2 regions of the Kitasatospora misakiensis genome follow, and region 1 is predicted to be linked to the other one. Evidence: riboswitches for the same ligand, from Rfam matches in the RefSeq annotation. Region 1 holds a riboswitch; the other holds the start of a gene.
What was found. A riboswitch is a leader RNA that binds a small molecule or an ion and turns the genes downstream of it on or off. The one in region 1 is predicted to bind ZMP and ZTP.
Positions count from the first base shown of each region.

Region 2: another riboswitch for ZMP and ZTP. It lies ahead of ACFP3U_RS26995 (bifunctional 5,10-methylenetetrahydrofolate dehydrogenase/5,10-methenyltetrahydrofolate cyclohydrolase); the one in region 1 lies ahead of ACFP3U_RS26455 (glycine hydroxymethyltransferase).

Region 1 is NZ_JBHSOF010000040.1:80,722-84,116, reverse strand. It holds gene ACFP3U_RS26460 (ABC transporter permease) at 1-826, opposite strand, end outside; ZMP/ZTP riboswitch at 1,144-1,241, shown strand; gene ACFP3U_RS26455 (glycine hydroxymethyltransferase) at 1,263-2,720, shown strand; gene ACFP3U_RS26450 (class I SAM-dependent methyltransferase) at 3,233-3,395, shown strand, end outside.
Region 2 is NZ_JBHSOF010000042.1:53,021-56,415, forward strand. It holds gene ACFP3U_RS26990 (PHP domain-containing protein) at 1-595, opposite strand, end outside; gene ACFP3U_RS26995 (bifunctional 5,10-methylenetetrahydrofolate dehydrogenase/5,10-methenyltetrahydrofolate cyclohydrolase) at 790-1,647, opposite strand; ZMP/ZTP riboswitch at 1,672-1,757, opposite strand; gene ACFP3U_RS27000 (S66 peptidase family protein) at 1,935-2,954, opposite strand; partial or broken gene ACFP3U_RS27005 (IS630 family transposase) at 2,986-3,157, opposite strand; partial or broken gene ACFP3U_RS27010 (TetR family transcriptional regulator C-terminal domain-containing protein) at 3,202-3,395, opposite strand, start outside.

The DNA of each region.
Region 1 (3,395 bases):
CCACGCCGAGGAAGGACAGCACCGCCTCGGAGGCGACGAAGGTCGGCACCGCCATGGTGGCGTGCACCAGCAGCTGCGCCCGGACATTCGGCAGGAGTTCGCGTACCACGATGTGGAATCCGCTCGCGCCCATCGCCCGGGCGGACTGCACGAAATCCCTTTCCCGGAGCGAGCGCACGGTGGACCGCAGGGAAAGCGCGAGCGGAATCCAGCCGAACGCGGAGAAGACCAGGACGAGCACCAGGAACTGCATCCACTCCGGTTCCGCGCTGCCCGGATCCACCAGCCTGGACTGGATCACCGGGCTGAGCGCGAGCAGCAGGAGCAGCGTCGGAAACGCCAGCAGCACGTTCGAGAGGAAGCCGAAGACCCGGTCGGTGATCCCGCCGAGGTAGCCCACCGCCACCCCGGCCAGCACCCCGAGGGTGGTGGTCACGGCGGCCGAGGCGAAGGCGATCAGCAGCGAGGTGCGGATGCCGTACAGCAGCTGGGTGAACACGTCGCGGCCCAGGCCCGGCTCCAGGCCGAACCAGAACTCCCCGGAGATGCCGCCGTTCGGGGCCATCGGCAGACCGCCGTCGCTGAGCAGGCCGGGCGCGTTCTGGCCGTAGTGCTCCGTCGGGTTCCGGCCGTACAGGGCGGCGATCAGCGGGGCCGCGAGGGCGAGCAGCAGGAAGAACGCCACCACCCCGAGCGCGACGGCGCCGGTGCGGTCGCGGCAGACGCGGCGCAGCAGGCCCCGCGGGGCTGGCCGCACCGGCGGCGGCGCGTCCGGTGCCGCGACTTGTTCGACCACTGCCTCGACCACTGCCTCGACCACTGCCATGAGAGGCGTACTCCCCGAATTCCGCGCCGCCCCATGGGTGGGGGTGCGTCAACGTGCATTTCCCGGCGGCCGTCCGGGGGTTTCCCGGAAGGGCCGCCGAGCGCCATCAGATCGGACACCGAGGAGTTTTCGCAAATCATTCCGGAGGTCTCGGGGAGACGGTTCCGCCGCTTTGTTTCGGGAATTGTGACGGCTTCATTCCGCCGCAATACTGCCGTTGCACCGAATCCGGCAAAGACGGGCAAACGGCATGTCATGTCCGCCGCCGTCCCGCATGGTGAGATCTCCGCCACAGGCCCGCCGACATTGGTAGGATTCCGGCGGGCCGCGACTGGCGCGCACGGATGGAATCGACCATCGGGAAGCGGCCCCGTGCAGGATCACGACGCAGTTGCCGAGCGCCTGGGCCCCCCGACCTCCCCTCCAGGAGACCGCCATGGCCCAGCAGCCGCACACGGCCGCCACCCCCACCGCCAACACCGCCTTCCGCTCCGCCCTCGACGTGGTCCGCGAGGTCGAACCGCGGATCGCCGCCGCCATCGGCCGGGAGATCGACGACCAGCGCGCCTCGCTCAAGCTCATCGCCAGCGAGAACTACGCCTCCCCGGCCGTCCTGCTCACCATGGGCAACTGGCTCAGCGACAAGTACGCCGAGGGCACCGCCGGCCGCCGCTTCTACGCCGGCTGCCGCAACGTCGACACCGTCGAGACCATCGCCGCCGAACACGCCCGCGCCCTCTTCGGCGCCGACCACGCCTACGTCCAGCCGCACTCCGGCATCGACGCCAACCTGACCGCCTTCTGGGCCGTGCTCTCCCAGCGGGTCGAGAGCCCCGCCCTGGAGCGCGCCAAGGTCCGCAACGTCAACGACCTCACCGAGCAGGACTGGGCCGAACTGCGCCGGGAGCTCGGCAACCAGCGGATGCTCGGCATGTCCCTGGACACCGGCGGCCACCTCACCCACGGCTTCCGCCCCAACATCTCCGGCAAGATGTTCGACCAGCGCAGCTACGGCACCGACCCGGCCACCGGCCTCATCGACTACGACGCGCTGCGCGCCACCGCCCGCGAGTTCCGCCCGCTGATCCTGGTGGCCGGCTACTCCGCCTACCCGCGCCTGGTCGACTTCCGCCGGATGCGCGAGATCGCCGACGAGGTCGGCGCCACCCTGATGGTCGACATGGCCCACTTCGCCGGCCTGGTCGCGGGCAAGGTGCTGACCGGCGACCACGACCCGGTGCCGTACGCCCACATCGTCACCACCACCACCCACAAGTCGCTGCGCGGCCCGCGCGGCGGCATGGTGCTGTGCACCTCGGAACTCGCCGAGCACGTCGACCGCGGCTGCCCGCTGGTCCTCGGCGGCCCGCTCCCGCACGTCATGGCCGCCAAGGCCGTCGCCCTCGCCGAGGCCCGCCGCCCCGAGTTCCGGGACTACGCCCAGCGGGTCGTCGACAACGCCCGCGCGCTCGCCGAGGGCCTGCTGCGGCGCGGCGGCACCCTGGTCACCGGCGGCACCGACAACCACCTCGTGCTCGCCGACGTCTCCGGCCACGGCCTGACCGGCCGTCAGGCCGAGGCCGCGCTGCTCGACTCCGGCATCGTCACCAACCGCAACTCCGTCCCGCAGGACCCGAACGGCGCCTGGTACACCTCCGGCGTGCGGATCGGCACCCCCGCGCTCACCACCCGCGGCCTGGGCACCGCCGAGATGGACGAGGTCGCCGGCCTGATCGACACCGTGCTGCGCGCCACCACCCCGGCCACCACCGCCTCCGGCGCGCCGTCCAAGGCCCAGTACGTCCTGGACCCGGCGGTCGCCGAGGGCGTCGCCAAGCGCGCCGCCGACCTGCTCGCCGGCTTCCCCCTCTACCCGGGCGTCGACCTCTCCTGACCCGCCCCACCCGGCCGGGGCCACCACCCCGGCCGGGTTCGGTACGCGGTACTCAGTACTGCAGGGCCTTGTACCGTCGGCCACCCGCCCCCCGGCGCCCGGTGCTCCGCCCGGCCGTACCCCACGTCAACGGCCCCCGAACGGGTGACGCGAGGCCCGGCGGAGCGCGCCGACACGATGGTGTGATGAGGACAAATCGGGCGGTCGGCCGCAGTATGGACGAACCGGTCCTGCGCCGCGTACGGGGCTGCGGTCAAGTCCGCGCACAAAGCGCCGGGGCCTGAAATTCTTTCTGCCGAGTTCGCCCAACTCCGCTCGGTGGCGAGTAGATTGCAGCGAACTCGGGCGCCCCGGAGTACGGTTGATGCCACGCCGGGTCGCTCCCGTGTGCCAGGACCGCGCTCCCGGCCGCGCGCGGTGGACCGCCCAGGGCCGTCGCAGGGCCGCGGAGCCGAGCCCCGAGTCCGGAGATCGTGCCCAATGGTCGTTCGTACCGTGTTAGGAGCCGCCTCGTGACCGACGCCGCACTCAGTGCCGAGCAGCAGCGACCTGCCGACCCCGGGGTGCTCGACGACGTGCCCGGGTGGTTCTGGGACCACGACCGGCACCTCTTCGACTGGTTCCTCGGCCGGCAGGAGAAGGCCGGTCTCTCCGGCGACCTCCTGGAGATGGGCG
Region 2 (3,395 bases), on a different contig from region 1:
TGACGGCGTGGGCCTCGTTGCGGGCGGTGTCGGCCGCGCCGGCCGCACCCTCGGTGTAGCCCAGCAGCTTGCCGTCGTAGGCCAGCTCGAACTGGGTGAGCAGGTCGACCTCGTGCGGGCCGGGGGCCGCGAACACGGTGGCGTGCTCGGCGGCCGGGATGTACCACTCCAGCCCCTGGAAGATCAGCTGGCGCGGGTTCTCGGCGCGGGCCCGGAGGATCTCCTGGTGCTCCAGCGCGGCACCGTAGTGGGCGTGACCGAAGTTGGAGTGCTCGTTGAACACCAGCCAGTCCAGGCCGTACTGGGCGGCGGCCCGGACCTGCTGGGAGAACGTGTACTTCGCGTCGTGGCTGTAGACGGAGTGGACGTGGTGGTCGCCGACCAGGTAGGCGAGGTGCGGGTCGTTTCCGCCCGGGCCCCGTCCGGCGGCGGCGGCCGGCGTGGCGGCGGCCGACGTGGCCGCCCCGCCGAGGGCGAACGCGGCGCCGAACAGGCCCGCGCGGCGCAGGAGCCCGCGCCGCGACATGCCCTGGGCGTCGAGATCGGCAGGGGAGACGGAGGGATCGGCCCAGTCGGGCAGCTGCTGATCGGTCATGGTGATCCTCGGAACGGGGGCCGGTGGTACGCGCTGCACGATTCCCTGGAAAGAGGACTCCCGGAGGAAGCCGATCTGAAGATCCGGGGTGGAATCGATGGCCGCCCAGTGGTCCGCGGGCTGGTCGCGCGGGCGGCGAGCGCGGGCAGCCCCAGGCCGCCCGCGCGTTCCCAGGCCGACCAGCAGCTCCCGGGTCAGGGCCGGATGAGCCGGCGCGCTGCCGCGTCGACCGTCTGCTCAAGGAGGACGGCGATGGTCATGGGACCGACACCGCCGGGGACAGGGGTGATCAGGCTCGCCCGGTGCCGGGCGGTCTCGAAGTCGACATCCCCGACGTTGCCCGGGTTGTAGCCCGCGTCGATCACCACGGCGCCGGGCTTGATGTCCGCCCCGTTGATGAAGCGCGGCCGGCCGACCGCGGCGACCAGGACGTCGGCCTCGCGCACGATCGCAGGCAGACCGACGGTGCGGGAATGGCAGTAGGTGACCGTGGCGTCCCGCCCGAGCAGGAGCATGCCGACGGGCTTGCCGAGGATGGGGCTGCGTCCCACCACGACGGCGTGCTTGCCCGTGAGGTCGACGTCGTACTCGTCCAGCAGGCGCATGATCCCGCCGGGTGTGCAGGAGACGAAGCCGGGCAGGCCGAACCCCATCGCCGCGAAGGAGTGCATGGTGACCCCGTCGACGTCCTTCTCGGGAGCGATCGCCTCGAACGCGGCGCGCTCGTCGATGTGCGCCCCCACCGGGTGCTGGAGCAGGATGCCGTGCACGTCCGGATCCTCGGACAGTGCGGTGACGGTCTCCACCAGGCCGCTGGTGCTCACCGAGGCGGGCAGCGGCACGTGTCGCGAGCGGATGCCGGCCTTCGCGCAACGGGCCTGCTTCATCCGGACATACGTGACCGAGGCCGGGTCCTCTCCCACGAGCACGGTCGCCAAACAGGGGGACACCTCCGCGCGCCGACGGATGTCCTCGGCGGCTGCGGCGCTGGTCTCGGTGATTCGGCGGGCGAGATCCGTACCGTCCATCAGCCGCGCCTGCTGCGTCTCCATCACGTACCACTCCTGAGCTCCACGGTGAGGTGCCCAGGCGCACGGCATCGACGAGGCGTCAGGCCGCTCCCCGGTGGTACTCCACCTCAGCGCCAGTCACGGCCCGAACCCACCATACCGGCGACCACCGGCCGTCGGTCCCGTCCACAGGTCTTTTGGACAAGTCGTTGACGCCACAGCGGCCTTCCGGGCGGACTTCCTGACCTGGTCGAACCAGGAAGGGGAAAAGGACCACTCGCCTCCCGGCCCGCCGTGCGCCGGGACCGCGATCAGCCGATCCGCGGTGCTCAGCTGACCGGTCCTGTCGTCGCGTGCGGCGCTACCGCCGGTTCGAGCAGCGACAGCGTCCGCTGCTGGGCGTCGAGGCCGACGCGGATGCCGACCGGCATCGGCAGGTTCGGGCCGGCATGCCCGAAGTCGACGTTGCCCAGGACCGGGATGTCACGGTCGCCGAGGACGTCGAGGACGATCTCGCGCAGGGACGGGGACGCGCCGGGCTCAAGTCCGATGATCTCGCGCGGAACGCCCACGACCATGCCGGAGATCCGGTCGAGGATGCCGCTGTGTCGCAGCACCTGCAGAAAGCTCCACACGTGCGCTGCCAGGCCGCCGCTCTCCTCCCAGAACAACACGGCACCGTCGAACCGTTCGAGCGGCAGCGCGAAGGGCGTCGCCTGCGCCAGCACGATGCGGTTGATCACCCCGCCGATCAACCGCCCTTCGGCGCGACCCGGACGCCAGCACTCCCAGGACGGGCTCGCCGGCAGCGCCCCGATCGCCTCGGTGCCGGTCAGCAGCCTGCGGTAGAGCTGTTCGAGTTCCGCCTGGCGCGCCGCGGGCGCGGACGGCCACTGCCCGCCGAAGCCGGGGACGGCCATGTCGGCGTGGAACCCGACCAGGCCCGTGCGCCCATGGAGCACCAGATGCAGCAGCGAGATGTCGCTGTAGCCGAGGATCGGCTTGGGGTCGGCCCTGATCGCCTCGACGTCGATCAGGTCGAGGTAGCCGAGCGCCGTCTGGCCGCCGTCACTCGCGACGATCGCGCGCACCTCGGGATCACGCAGAAGACCGTTGAGCTCTCCGGCGATCTCGGCCGGCGTGGCCGCGCTCCACCAATGGCGCCGCCCTGCTTCGAGCAGCGGAGCCCGCCGCACGCGGAAACCCATCCGCTCGAACAGCTCCACCGCCCGCTGGACATTGGGCTCGCAGGCGGCCGGCAGCGGGCCGGACAACGCGGCGATGACCACGAGGTCTCCGGACCTCAGGGCACGCGGTCGAAGCAGTCGAGGCGATGCGGAACCAGTCATGGCGTCAGTGTCGCCGGTGTCACCGGCGGGATCACGCGATTTTCGCCGGTCGTCCACCCCGGCGCAGGCCTTCCCGCTGCGGATGCGGGCGCGTTCCCGGCGCTGGGCTGCCAGGACGTCGGACGGCGAGCGTCGACGTCGCGCCGGCGCAGGTAGCGGTGCAGTTCGCGGGTCTGGACCGCGTGGTTCGGGTGGTTGGAGTTACGGAAGAAGATGCGTAACGCCACAAGCCCGCGGGAACCCGCGGTCAGACGGGTGGCCAGTTCCGCACCGCCGCGTCGGCCACCTGCTGGAGTTCGGAGCGGGTGGCGCCGCCGACCGCCTGGACGGCGATGCCGTTCGCCACGGTCATGAGGTATCGGGCGAGGAATTCCGGGTCCGCGCCGGGGGGCAGATCACCCTCGTCGACGGCTTGCCGGAACCGGTGGCGGAGGCGCGCAC